Regions from separate parts of the Telluria sp. LT2P34 genome, predicted to be linked through region 2. Evidence: predicted binding sites of a transcription regulator. Region 2 holds the regulator's gene; each other region holds the start of a gene.

Region 1 (4,309 bases), on a different contig from region 2:
CCAGCACCGAGGCGGCGCTTTCCGCCGGCGCCGCGGGAGATAAGAGCGGGGCCGCGGCCTCGGGTCCAGCGGCACTCTCCACCCGTCCCAGTTCCGGCGCCAGCGCCAGCAGAAAGCTCGGCGTGAGCGCCTGCAGCGGCTCGTCGGCGAGGAACAGGGCGAGACGCTCCATCAGGTTGCGCAGTTCGCGCACATTGCCCGGCCAGCGGTAGCGCTCCAGCAGCGGTGCGCAGGCCATCAGCTCCGCGTGCAGGTTCGGATGCGGCCGGGCGCCGAGCCCGGCCAGCGCACCCTTGAGCGACCATTCCGCCAGCGGCGCAATGTCCCCGGCGCGCGCGCGCAGCGGCGGCACGGCCAGGCGCAGCACCGCCAGGCGATAGAACAGGTCGGGGCGGAAGCGGCCCTCGCGCATGCGCGCTTCCAGGTCGCAGTGGGTGGCGCTGATCACGCGCACCGCGATCGGCACCGGGCGCGTACCGCCCACGCGCATGACTTCGCGTTCTTCCAGCACGCGCAGCAGGCGAGTCTGCAAGGCCAGCGGCATTTCGCCGATCTCGTCGAGGAACAGCGTGCCGCCGTCGGCCGCTTCGAACAGTCCCGCGTGGCCGCCACGGCGGGCGCCCGTAAACGCCCCTTCCTCGTGGCCGAAGAGTTCGGATTCGAGCAGCGACTCGGCGATCGCGCCGCAGTTCACCGCCACGAAGGGCCGGTTGGCGCCCAGGCTGCGCGGGCCCTCGCGGTGGATCGCCTGGGCCACCAGTTCCTTGCCGCTGCCGGTTTCTCCTTCGATCAGGACGGTCGCCGGCGAGCGCGCATACAGCACCGTCGTCTGGCGCAGGCGCTCGATGGCGTCCGACTCGCCGCGCAGGTCGTTCAGGCCGCGCCGCGCGGGCCGCGCTGCCTGCAAGCCGCGTCCACTACCTGCCGAACCGCGCCGGATGCGGCTTGCTTCCAGCTGGGTCAGGCGCGCCACTTCCAGCGCATCGTCGAAGGCCTGGCGGATCGACGCCGCCGAGTACAGGAACACGCTGCCGATGCCGGCTTCCTCGGCCAGGTCCGTGATCAGCCCGGCGCCGACGATGACCTCGATGCCGCCGGCCTTCATCTCCTTGATCGCCGCGCGCGCATCCTCGCGCGTGACATAGCTGCGCTGGGCGATCGTCACCCCGAAGGTGGCGGCGAACTCCGCCAGTTCCGGCAGGCTTTGCTGGTAACTGATCACGCCGACGCGCTCCGACACCTTGCGCGCACGCGCCAGCGCCTGCAGCACGTCGAAACCGCTGGCCTTGGCGATCACTACCGGCGCCGCCACGCGCCCCTTCAGGTAAGCGCCGTTCGAGCCGGCCGCGATGACCACGTCGCAAGGTTCAAGCGCCATCCGTTCGCGGATGTGACGGGCCGCTTCGTCGAAGCCGAGATCGATCGGTTCGATGGTGGCAAGGTGGTCGTATTCGAGCGTAATGTCGCGAAACAGGTCGGCCAGGCGCGAGACCGATACCGTCCAGATGACGGGTTTCTGGGCTTCCTGGGATAAAGGGGAGGGAGGTGGGCGCATCGCCTCATTCTAGCGCACCTTGTTTCAGTCGTTTCACCTGTTTCATCTGAAACGCAACATGAAACATGGAACAGGTGTACTCTCCTGTTCGCTTGACGCCAAGTCCTTGAAGCATCAGGCTTTTCCGAAACCAGCGTCTTGCACAGCAGCTGGCACGCTCCTTGCACACAAAAGACCATTCATCACCGAACCACTCAGGAGACTCCATGACCCAATCCCCAGGCGCGCTGTTTCGCCGCGCAGTCCAGGAAGAATCGCCGCTGCAAGTCGTCGGCGCGATCAATGCCAACCACGCCCTGCTGGCCAAGCGCGCCGGCTTCAAGGCCATCTACCTGTCGGGCGGCGGTGTCGCCGCCGGCTCGCTCGGCCTGCCCGACCTCGGCATCTCCAACCTGGACGACGTGCTGACCGACGTGCGCCGCATTACCGACGTCTGCGACCTGCCGCTGCTGGTCGACGTCGATACCGGCTTCGGTTCCTCGGCCTTCAACGTCGCGCGCACGGTGAAATCGATGATCAAGTTCGGCGCCGCCGCGATCCACATCGAAGACCAGGTCGGCGCCAAGCGCTGCGGCCACCGCCCGGGCAAGGAAATCGTCTCGAAACAGGAAATGGTCGACCGCATCAAGGCCGCCGTCGACGCCCGCACCGACGACAACTTCGTGATCATGGCGCGCACCGATGCGCTGGCCGTGGAAGGCATCGACGCCGCCATCGAGCGCGCCGTGGCCTGCGTCGAAGCCGGCGCCGACATGGTGTTCCCGGAAGCGATGACCGACCTGGCCATGTATTCGCGCTTCTCCAAAGCGGTGGGCGTGCCGATCCTGGCCAACATCACCGAATTCGGCGCGACCCCGCTGTTCACGGTCGAGGAACTGAAAACCGCCGACGTCGGCCTGGTGCTGTATCCGCTGTCGGCCTTCCGCGCCATGAACAAGGCTGCCGAAAACGTCTATACCGCGATCCGCCGCGACGGCGGCCAGCAGGCCGTGATCGACACCATGCAGACCCGCGCCGAACTCTACGACCGCATCAACTACCACGACTTCGAGCAGCACCTCGACGCCCTGTTTGCGGCACAGAAAAAATAATCAACCGAATTGGAGACCGACATGACCGAACAAGCCCCAGCATTCAAGCCAAAAAAATCCGTCGCCCTGTCCGGCGTCACCGCCGGTAACACGGCACTGTGCTCCGTCGGCAAGACCGGCAACGACCTGCACTACCGCGGCTACGACATCCTCGACCTGGCCACCACCTGCGAATTCGAAGAGATCGCCTACCTGCTGGTGCACGGCAAGCTGCCCAGCTTCGCGGAACTGAAGGGCTACAAGGCCAAGCTCAGGATGCTGCGCGGCCTGCCGCATTCCGTCAAGCTGGCGCTCGAAGCGCTGCCGGCGGCCAGCCATCCGATGGACGTGATGCGCACCGGCGTCTCGGCGCTGGGCTGCGCCATGCCGGAAAAGGACGACCACAATGTTCCCGGCGCGCGCGACATCGCCGACCGCCTGATGGCGTCCTTCGGCTCGATGCTGCTGTACTGGTACCACTTCAGCCAGAACGGCAAGCGCATCGAAACCCAGACCGACGACGACTCGATCGGCGGCCACTTCCTGCACCTGCTGCACGGCCACGCCCCGAAAGAAGAGTGGGTACGGGCGATGCACACCTCGCTGATCCTCTACGCCGAACACGAATTCAACGCCTCGACCTTCACCGCGCGTGTGATCGCCGGCACCGGCTCCGACATGCACTCGGCCGTTACCGGCGCGATCGGCGCCCTGCGCGGACCGAAGCACGGCGGCGCCAATGAAGTCGCGCTCGACATCCAGAAGCGCTACGAAAACGCCGACGAAGCCGAAGCGGACATCCGCAATCGCGTGGCGAACAAGGAAGTCGTGATCGGCTTCGGCCATCCGGTGTATACAATTTCCGATCCGCGCAACGTGGTCATCAAGGAGGTGGCGCGTTCGCTGTCCGAGAACGCCGGCTCGATGAAGATGTTCGATATCGCCGAGCGCCTCGAATCGGTGATGTGGGAAGTGAAAAAGATGTTCCCGAACCTGGACTGGTTCTCGGCCGTGTCCTACCACATGATGGGCGTGCCGACCGCCATGTTCACGCCGCTGTTCGTCATCTCGCGCACGTCGGGCTGGGCCGCGCACGTCATCGAGCAGCGCATCGACAACAAGATCATCCGCCCGAGCGCGAACTACGTCGGTCCCGAAGACCTGGCGTTCGTGCCGATCGCCGATCGCACTTGAAGAAGCCTGACATGAACAACCAATACCGCAAACCCCTGCAGGGCACGACCCTGCACTACTTCGACACGCGCGCAGCGGTCGACAGTATCGCGCCGGGCGCCTACGACAAGCTGCCCTACACCTCGCGCGTGCTGGCCGAGAACCTGGTGCGCCGCTGCGATCCCGTCCACCTGGTGGCCTCGCTCAAGCAGTTCATCGAGCGCAAACGCGACCTCGACTTCCCGTGGTTCCCGGCGCGCGTGGTCTGCCACGACATCCTGGGCCAGACCGCACTGGTCGACCTGGCCGGCCTGCGCGACGCCATCGCCCTGGAAGGCGGCAACCCGGCGCTGGTCAATCCTGTGGTGCCGACCCAGCTCGTGGTCGACCATTCGCTGGCGGTGGAATGCGGCGGCTTCGATCCGGACGCCTTTGCCAAGAACCGCGCCATCGAGGACCGCCGCAACGAAGACCGCTTCCACTTCATCGAGTGGACCAAGAAGGCCTTCCA
Region 2 (4,309 bases):
TCGGCCCCGGGCGTCGTCTCGATCAGCGCGTTCAGTTCAGCCAGCTGGGCGCCCGGCACGAACACGTCGGCCAGCCCCACATATACAGCGTCGGCGGCGCCGATCGTGAGGCCGGTGAGGCCCAGGTAGTTGCCCAGTTGCCCAGGCGCGTGCGACAGGAAATGGCTGCCGCCGACGTCCGGGAACAAACCGATGTTCACTTCCGGCATCGCCATTTTCGTGCGGTCGGTGACGATGCGCAGGCCGGTGGCGGGTCCGCCCTGGGCTATGCCCATGCCGCCGCCCATCACCACCCCGTCCATCAGCGCGATATACGGCTTCGGATAAAAATGAACCAGGTGGTTCAGCGCGTATTCTTCCGTAAAAAAGTCTTCCAGCAGTGCGCTGCCGCCGGTCGGCGCCGCGTGGCCCGCCTCGTGGAAGAAGCGGATGTCGCCGCCGGCACACAAGGCTTTTTCGCTGCTGCTGGTGATCACGACGGCCTCGACCGCGGCGTCGTCGCGCCAGGCAAGCAGGGTTGCGCTCAGGCGCCGCACCATGGCGAGCGACAGCGAGTTGAGGGCCTTGGGGCGGTCGAGGGTAATCACGCCGGTGCCGTTGGCAACGCGGGTCAGGACATGGTCGGTCATGGTGGTTGGGCTTGTGGGAAAATCACCATTCTACCAACTGAAAAGGGCGCCTTCCGGCGCCCTTATTAGACGGTGCTTCGTTGCCGATCAGGCAGCAACAGCCTCTCCGCCTTCAGGTCGTCGCTTGAGCGACTCGTGACTATGGTTTTGCATGATGCTCTTGTACTTCATGACTTGGCGATCGAGCCTGTCCATCAGCAAGTCGATCGCGGCATACAGATCTTGCGCCACACTTTCCACGTGCACCATCTTCCCCGAGACGCGCAGGTTGATTTCGGCTTTTTGCCTTTTGTCTTTTTCGGTGAGGTTGTCGATGGCGAGGATGACGTGGGAGTCAATCACTTGATCGAAATGGCGGGTGATGCGTTCCAGCTTGTTCTGTACGTATTCACGGATGGCGGGTGTAACGTCGAGGTGGTGACCGCTGATAGTGAGATTCATACACACTCCTTTGAAAAAGAAACGGCTCACACAGCGCGCTTGGGTCGCGCGTGGCTGGCCGCTGTTACAAGGATTTGCGGAGACTGACTGGAGGAATTTTAAGTGCCTCGCGGTATTTCGCAACCGTTCGGCGCGCGATGACCATTCCTTGTTCACCGAGCATTTCCGCGATCTTGCTGTCGGATAATGGGTTCCTTGGGTCTTCTGCTCCTGTCAGTTGCGCGATGAGCGCCCGGATCGCCGTCGAAGAGGCTTCGCCCCCCGCTTCGGTGGCGACATGGCTTCCGAAGAAATACTTCAGCTCAAACATGCCGTGCGGGGTTAGCATGAATTTCTGAGTGGTTACGCGAGAAATGGTGCTCTCGTGCAGACCTAGTGTATCAGCAATCTCGCGCAGCACAAGGGGACGCATGGCAACCGCGCCATGGCTGAAAAAGTTGCGCTGACGCTCGACGATGGCCTGCGAAACACGCAGGATCGTGTCGAAACGCTGGCGCATATTTTTGATCAGCCACTTCGCTTCCTGCAACTGCGCGCTCATCTGTCCTTCGCCCTTGCCCTGCTTCAGCAGTGCCGCGTAGACATTGTTCACGCGCAGGCGCGGCATCACTTCGCCATTCAGCGTCACGCTCCAGCCGGTGCCCGTCTTGCGCACAATGACGTCCGGCACCACGTAGTCCGAGGTGCTCGACGCAAAAGCCGCACCCGGATGCGGATTGCACTGGCGAATCACGGCTTGCGCTTCGCGCAGGTCTTCGTCATCGCAATCGAGCGCCTTTTTCAGCTTGTTGAATTCGCGCTGGGCGAACCAGGTCAGGTAGCCCTCGACGATCTTCAGGGCCATGCGCCGCGTGACCATCGGCACGCCCGGCATTTGCCGGATCTGCAGCGCCAGGCACTCGCTGGCGCTGCGCGCGCCGACGCCGACCGGATCGAGGCTTTGCACCAGCGCCAGCGCGCAGCGCATTTCGTCCATGTCCACTTCCAGCTCTTCGGGCAGGCGCGCCAGGATTTCGTCGAGCGGTTCGTCGAGATAGCCGTTGTCGTCGATGGCGTCGATCACCAGTTCGGCCAGCGCGCGGTCGCGCACGCTCGCGCCCGTGACCCGGATCTGCTCCGACAGGTGCTCGCGCAGCGTGACGCCGATAGCGCCCAGCTGGGGGCGGCCATCGTCGTCGCCGTCGCTGCCCGGCGCGCGCGGCGCGTCGCCCCAGTCGGCATCGGCCTCGCCGCGCTCGACCTCGCCGCCGCCCTCCGCCGCATCGGCGCCCTCTGCCGGGGCCGCGGGTTCTTCTCCGCCTGGCGCCGGCGCATCCGGCGGCTGGGCGGGCGCGTCGTTGATGGCGCCGTCGGACAACAGGCGCACGGAATTGTCGAGCGGGTCGTCGATCCGCTCGAGCAAGGGATTATCCGACAGGATCTGCTCGAGCTCCTGCTGCAGTTCGATCGTGGACAGCTGCAGCAGGCGGATCGACTGCTGTAGCTGCGGCGTGAGCGCCAGGTGCTGCGAAGTCCGTAGTTGCAGGGATTGTTTCATGATACCTACATGCGGAAGTGTTCGCCGAGGTAGACACGTCGTACCGATTCGTCGGCGATGATGTCGTCAGGGCGGCCCGAGGCCAGCACGGCGCCCTGGTTGATGATGTAGGCGCGGTCGCAGATGCCGAGCGTTTCGCGCACATTGTGGTCGGTGATCAGGACGCCGATGCCGCGCTCCTTCAGGAAGCGCACGATGCGCTGGATCTCGATCACAGCGATCGGGTCGACGCCGGCAAAGGGTTCGTCGAGCAGCACGAAGCGGGGATTGGTGGCCAGCGCGCGTGCGATCTCGACGCGCCGCCGCTCGCCGCCCGACAAGGACAGCGCCTGGTTCTCGCGCAGCTTCTCGATCTGCAGTTCGGCCAACAGCGAATCGAGCCGCTCGTTGATCGCCGCCTTGGTCAGCGGCTTGCCCTCATCGGTGCGCTGCAGTTCCAGCACGGCGCGGATGTTGTCTTCCACGGTCAGCTTGCGAAACACCGACGCTTCCTGCGGCAGGTAGGACAGGCCCATCACCGCGCGCCGGTGGATCGGCAGGCTGGAAATGTCGGCGCCGTTGATTTCGATGGTGCCGGCGTCGGACGGCACCAGGCCGACGATCATGTAGAACGAGGTCGTCTTGCCGGCGCCGTTCGGCCCGAGCAGGCCGACGACTTCGCCGCAGCCCACTTCGAGCGACACGTCGCGCACGACCAGGCGCTTGCCGTAGCTTTTCTGCAGGCCCCGTACGACCAGGGTGCTGCGCGTGTCGCGGTCATCCTTCATTATTTTTTTCCTGCCGCTACCGCGGGCGCTGCCGTACGGCGCGGCGCGATGATCAGGGTGCCGCGCCCGCCGCCGGCCTTGGTCTGGCCGCTGGCGTCGTTGCGCACGGCGGCCACTTCGCGCCGGTTGTCGTAAGAGATGAAGGGGCCGACGAGTTCATTCGTCATGCGCCCGCCTTCGAGTTCCTTGACGACCGCTTTCGAGAACAGCTTGACCACCTCTTCGCGCTCTTCATATTCGATGCGCTCGGCCTGGCCTTCCATCCACAGGTCCGGCCCGCCGTCGCGCTTCTGGCGGAAGGTCGCCACGCGCCCCGGATTCGACGTCAGCGTCACGCTCATATAGCCTTCCGGCGTTTCCCGTACCAGCGCGCGGTCCGATTTCAGGGTCAGCGTGCCGCGCGTGACGATCACATTCCCGGTCAGGATGCGCGTCTGCGTCACTTCATCGACGTCGAGCGAATCGAATTCGACCACGGCCTGCTTGAGCGAGTCCGCCTTCTCGGCCGATACCGACAGCGACACCAGCGAAAGGAAAGCGGCGGCGAGCACATTGCGGAGGATGTTCTTCATATGTTCTTGTTCCTGTTATGGGGTAGGTGCGGAGCGGGAAGCGGCCGCGCGGCGCGGCGGATAGACGATCCTGCCGCGTCCGCCGAGGTGCATCTTCTGGGTCGGATTCTCGGCATGCATGCCCACCGCGTCCACCTGCGACGCGCCCAGCGTCATGCGTACCGGGAGCCTGGTCTTGATGATTTCGTCGTCGGCCAGCACGGTCAGCGCCTCGGTCCGGGCATGCAGCGCTTCGCTGGTCGGCGTGGCCGGGCGCCTGACGTCGACCTTGCCCATCAGTTCGACGCGGTTCTCGCCATGGAAAACCTGGCCGCGCTCGGCCCGCACCGTCATGTTCGGGCGGCCCGGGGCCATGCTCTGCAC
Region 3 (4,309 bases), on a different contig from region 2:
CGAGATCATCGTGCGCGGCATCGAGCGCCGCGCGCCGCGTATCCTGGTCGGCAGCGACGCGCGTATGGTGTCGGTCCTGGAACGCCTCTCGCCGGTGCATTACTGGCGCTACCTCAGGGGCGCGGCCGCCCGCTGAACGGCGGCGCCATGCGACGCCGGCGCGCCAAAGCCAGTATCATCCCGAATCGAGCACAACCCGGCCGCAGCCGGGCTGGGGCATTTTGGGGTTTCGCCGGGCGGGTCCGGCACTGGAGTGAAGTATGGTTGTAGAAAACCTTGTCGCCGTAAAAGTCATTGCAACCCACAGCGGCAAGTTCCACGCCGATGACGCCTGGGCCGTCGCCGTCCTCGACATCCTGTACCCCGGTTCCGAGATCGTGCGCACGCGCGATGCGGCGACCATCGAAGCGGCCGATTTCGCGATCGACGTCGGCGGCATCTGGGACCCGGCCAGCGGCCGCTTCGACCACCACCAGAAAGGCTTTGCCGGGGCGCGCCAGAGCGGCGTGCCCTACGCCAGCGCAGGCCTGGTCTGGCGCGAGTTCGGCGCGCGCTGCGTCGCCGCCCTGGCGCTCGAGCACACCGGGCGCCAGCTGAGCGAGGACAGCGCCCAGCAGCTCGCCTATGCGATCGACGCCGACATCGTGCAATACCTCGACCTGTCCGACGTCGGCGCGGCCAAGAACGCGCCGGGCGGCTATGGCCTGTCGGCGGTGGTCTCGGGCTTCAATCCGAACTGGCTCGACGAACAGCGCATGGGCTTCGGCGAGCCGACCGAAGCCTACCGCCTGGTCCAGTTCAGGAAAGCGATGGCGCTGCTCGCCGATATCATGGTCAATTCCGTGAAATACCGGGTCGGCGCCATGCTGGCACTCGAGCAGGTGCGCGGCGCCGAACTGCTGGAAGACGGCCGCGTGCTGTTCCTGAAAAACGCCGCCCTGCCCTGGACTGCCGTGGTGCGCAAGGAAATGCCGACGGTGCTGTTCGTGATCAGCCACAGCATCGGGGAACAACGCTACCTGATCCATACGGTGCCGCTCAATACCGAAACCTTCGATGCCAGGGCCGACCTGCCGGAACCCTGGGCCGGCCTGCGCGACGCCGACCTCGCCCGCGTTACCGGGGTGCCGGACGCCACCTTCTGCCATAACGGCCGCTTCATCGCCGCCGCAAAATCCTGGGACGGCATTCGCGAACTGGCCCGGCAGGCGCTGGCCGCCCTCGCCGCCCCTGCAGCCGCCGCCACCAGCTAGGCGAGCGCATGTTTTCGATCATCCTGAACGTCGTCGGCTCGCTGATGCATTTCTACGTCGCGCACCGCCTCTACCGCGTGAACCCGATCCGCTCGCGGGTGCCGGCCAGGGCCTGGTGGCTGGGCGCCCTGCTGCTCTGGACTGTCTACCTGGGCGGCGTGCAGCTCGGGGACGAAGCGCTCGGCTGGCGCTGGTGGCCGGGGCAGTTCTCGATGACCTGGCTCGGCATCCTGTTCATCATGACGCTCTGCCTGCTGGTGGCCGACCTGCTGACGGGTTTCGGCTTCTGGTGGCGCACACGCGCGCCGCGCCTGCTGGGCGTGGCGGCGCTGGCCGGCGCATTGGTCAGCGCATATGCGATCTTCCAGGCCATGCGGGCGCCGGCAATCAGTGAATACGAGATCGTCATGCAGGATCTTCCGGCCGCACTGGACGGCACCGTGCTGGTGATGATGACCGACCTGCACCTGGGCGCCCAGCGCAGGTCGGCATGGATGGAACAACGCGTGGCCCAGGTCAATGCGATGCAACCCGGCGCCGTGGTGATGGTCGGCGACCTGGTCGAGGACAATCCGGTGGGCGAGGCGCGCCTGGCGAGCGTGCTGCGCGGCTTCAAGGCGCCGCTCGGGGTCTGGGCCGTAACCGGCAACCACGAGTACTACGGCGACGCCGCGACCACGATCGCCGAATTCGAGGCCGGCGGCGTGCGCTGGCTGGTCGACGCCAGCGCCGAACTGGCGCCGGGGCTGCTACTGGCCGGGATCGACGATGTCGCGCGCGGCATGCGTTCCGGCGCCGACTATACGGGCGGCTTGAGCAGGACGCTGCCAGCGCGCACCGACGTCGCCACGATCCTGCTCTCGCACATCCCGGCCGATCCGATCATCGCCGGGGCGGCCGCGCGCGGGGTCGACCTGATGCTGTCGGGCCATACCCACGGCGGCCAGATCTGGCCGTTCAGCTACCTGGTGCAGCACCGCTTTCCGCGCATGGTGGGCCAACACCGGGTCGACGGCATGTCGCTCGTGATCAGCCGCGGCGCCGGTAGTTGGGGGCCGCGCATGCGGCTCTGGCAGCCGGGAGAAATCGTGAAGCTGATCTTGCGCTCGGCTGTGAAGACTGATTAGCTGTCGAAAATCTTTACAACAACACCACTTAATTCCCGTAAGTCATTGTTTTTGCTGCTTGGCATGTATTTTGCTACACCAGCAATTATAAATAACTAGGGGAAATAAAATGTTCTTGAAGAAAATTGTTGTTGCAGCTATCAGTCTCGCCCTGCTCTTGCCCGGAATCGCAAGTGCCGAAGTCATTAGATTGGGAACGGATCAGTCGACTTTCGATGCGGGCGTGCTGAATCAGGGTTGGTGGTCGAATCCGGGCAGCAGCTCCGACGACAACACAAACCATGTGACGGGATTCGCCGGGGGCGAGTACCGCAGCTTTTACACCTTCGATCTCCGTGGCATCGACGGCAAGATCAAAAGCGCAAGCCTGAATGTCCTGCGCAACGCCCAGAGCGGAGCCGTCGTGCTGAGCCTGTGGGAAGTGCTTGCCTCAGCGGAAAGCGTTAACAACAATTCGGGAGGCAACGCCAGCATCTTCAGCGACCTCGGTAGCGGGACTTCCTATGGCAGTTTCAATGTTGCCACCGGCAATGCGAACAACCGTCTTGACTTCGCATTGAATGCCCAGGGCTTGAAAGACTTGAACCGGACCGAAGGCTTCTTCACGATCGGCGCGAGTTTGGCGAATAACCAAACCGGCTATATCTTTGGCGGTTCTGGTAACGATGTAACGTACTTGATGCTTGAGATCGCACCATCCGAGGTGCCGGAGCCCGCGTCGATCGCGCTGTTTGGCCTGGCAATCGCTGGACTGGCCTTGAATCGTCGCCGCAAGGCCTGAGTCGCAAAGCCGCAGGGACTTTATTGCCCGCCATGTCCCTGCACTAGCTAACAACTAGTGTCCTGCGCGCTCCGGATTGTCCCCATCGCGCTGGGCTTGATTGTCTGGCCTGCCTCCGGCATTGCCCTGCTGGTTCTGGTTGCCGGGACCGCCCGCCGACTGGCGATTCCCTGGATTGCCGCCGGTCATGCTGCCAATACCTTCCAGGCCGGTTTCGACGCGTCCGCCCGAGCTGTGAAACGCCTCGCCGTCCGCATCCTGGTCGGAACCGTCGGTCAGCAAGTCGTCAGTGCGGGTGGCCGATTGCTGGCCCTGGCCTTGCCGGTCGAGCTTGCCGCTATCGCCGGTGCCGCCGGCGCCCATCGAACCGGCGCTGCTGGTGCCGTTCTTCGTGACCTGGTCCCATGAGCGGCCCTGCGCATCCTGCTTGTCGGTGGAAGTGGACATGTTGATCTCCTCGATCGTTGAATGGAATGCAGACGATGATAGCCCCCTGGAGCGCCAGGGCAATAGGCACACGCGCGCGGTCATTGTAGGACTCGCCGCACGAGGCTGAGCCAAAAAAAAGCGCCCTGGGGGCGCCTTCGCTGCTCTACCGCCGTTTATTTTTTATAATATTGGACCTGACCGCTCAGCTTGATGGTGCCCATGCCGGTGGCCATGTCCTCGCCGCCCGACAGCGTGCCGCCGCCCGTGACTTTCTTGAATTTGCCCGTGCCGCCGGTGATCTGGAAAGTGGCACCGGAGAATACGAAGTTCTTGCCGACGCCGGTTGGTACGAACTGACCGCTGTAATTGGCGAAGATCTGGTCGCCCGAAGTGGTCATGACGATGAACCTGCCGTCGCTGAAGTTGAACATGTAGCCGACCGGCGTGATGCAATCGGTGGCGATGAACACCACCTTGCCGCCCATCATGGTGCTCTTGCCGTGGCCGCTGATCGTGCCGCCGAAGTTCGACGGGCAGCGCTCGGCGGCGCCGACGGCTTCCACTAGTGTGCCTTCGATATCGAGCGGTTCCGCAACCCAGTCGCCTGCAGATGCGGTCGCCGACGCAGCCATCAACAAGGTAAGGGCCGCTGGACGGGCAACTGCGCGCAGGATCGTTTTGAACATGTAAATCTCCATGGGTTGTTAAAAACTTAATCG

Evidence for each region. Region 2 encodes sigma-54, which starts transcription at its own class of promoters, with help from an activator protein. Its sites were predicted from a motif close to TGGCANGNAANCTGCTTT; they were not measured.
Region 1: prpB (methylisocitrate lyase) is a predicted target of sigma-54. The motif match lies at 1,706-1,723, and genes of this name have one in related genera.
Region 3: AC56KZ_RS00360 (PEP-CTERM sorting domain-containing protein) is a predicted target of sigma-54. The motif match lies at 2,440-2,457, and genes of this name have one in related genera.

Annotation. Positions count from the first base shown of each region.
Region 1 covers NZ_JCASIN010000001.1:971,506-975,814, reverse strand. Annotated here, with positions in the region: gene prpR (propionate catabolism operon regulatory protein PrpR) at 1-1,555, opposite strand, end outside; gene prpB (methylisocitrate lyase) at 1,762-2,646, shown strand; gene prpC (bifunctional 2-methylcitrate synthase/citrate synthase) at 2,668-3,819, shown strand; gene acnD (Fe/S-dependent 2-methylisocitrate dehydratase AcnD) at 3,831-4,309, shown strand, end outside.
Region 2 covers NZ_JCASIN010000007.1:18,001-22,309, reverse strand. Annotated here, with positions in the region: gene AC56KZ_RS17315 (enoyl-CoA hydratase/isomerase family protein) at 1-629, opposite strand, end outside; gene hpf (ribosome hibernation-promoting factor, HPF/YfiA family) at 717-1,070, opposite strand; gene AC56KZ_RS17305 (RNA polymerase factor sigma-54) at 1,135-2,607, opposite strand; gene lptB (LPS export ABC transporter ATP-binding protein) at 2,613-3,374, opposite strand; gene lptA (lipopolysaccharide transport periplasmic protein LptA) at 3,374-3,946, opposite strand; gene lptC (LPS export ABC transporter periplasmic protein LptC) at 3,962-4,309, opposite strand, start outside.
Region 3 covers NZ_JCASIN010000001.1:76,433-80,741, reverse strand. Annotated here, with positions in the region: gene AC56KZ_RS00375 (SDR family NAD(P)-dependent oxidoreductase) at 1-136, shown strand, start outside; gene AC56KZ_RS00370 (MYG1 family protein) at 261-1,253, shown strand; gene AC56KZ_RS00365 (metallophosphoesterase) at 1,262-2,380, shown strand; gene AC56KZ_RS00360 (PEP-CTERM sorting domain-containing protein) at 2,490-3,161, shown strand; gene AC56KZ_RS00355 (hypothetical protein) at 3,216-3,608, opposite strand; gene AC56KZ_RS00350 (hypothetical protein) at 3,764-4,276, opposite strand.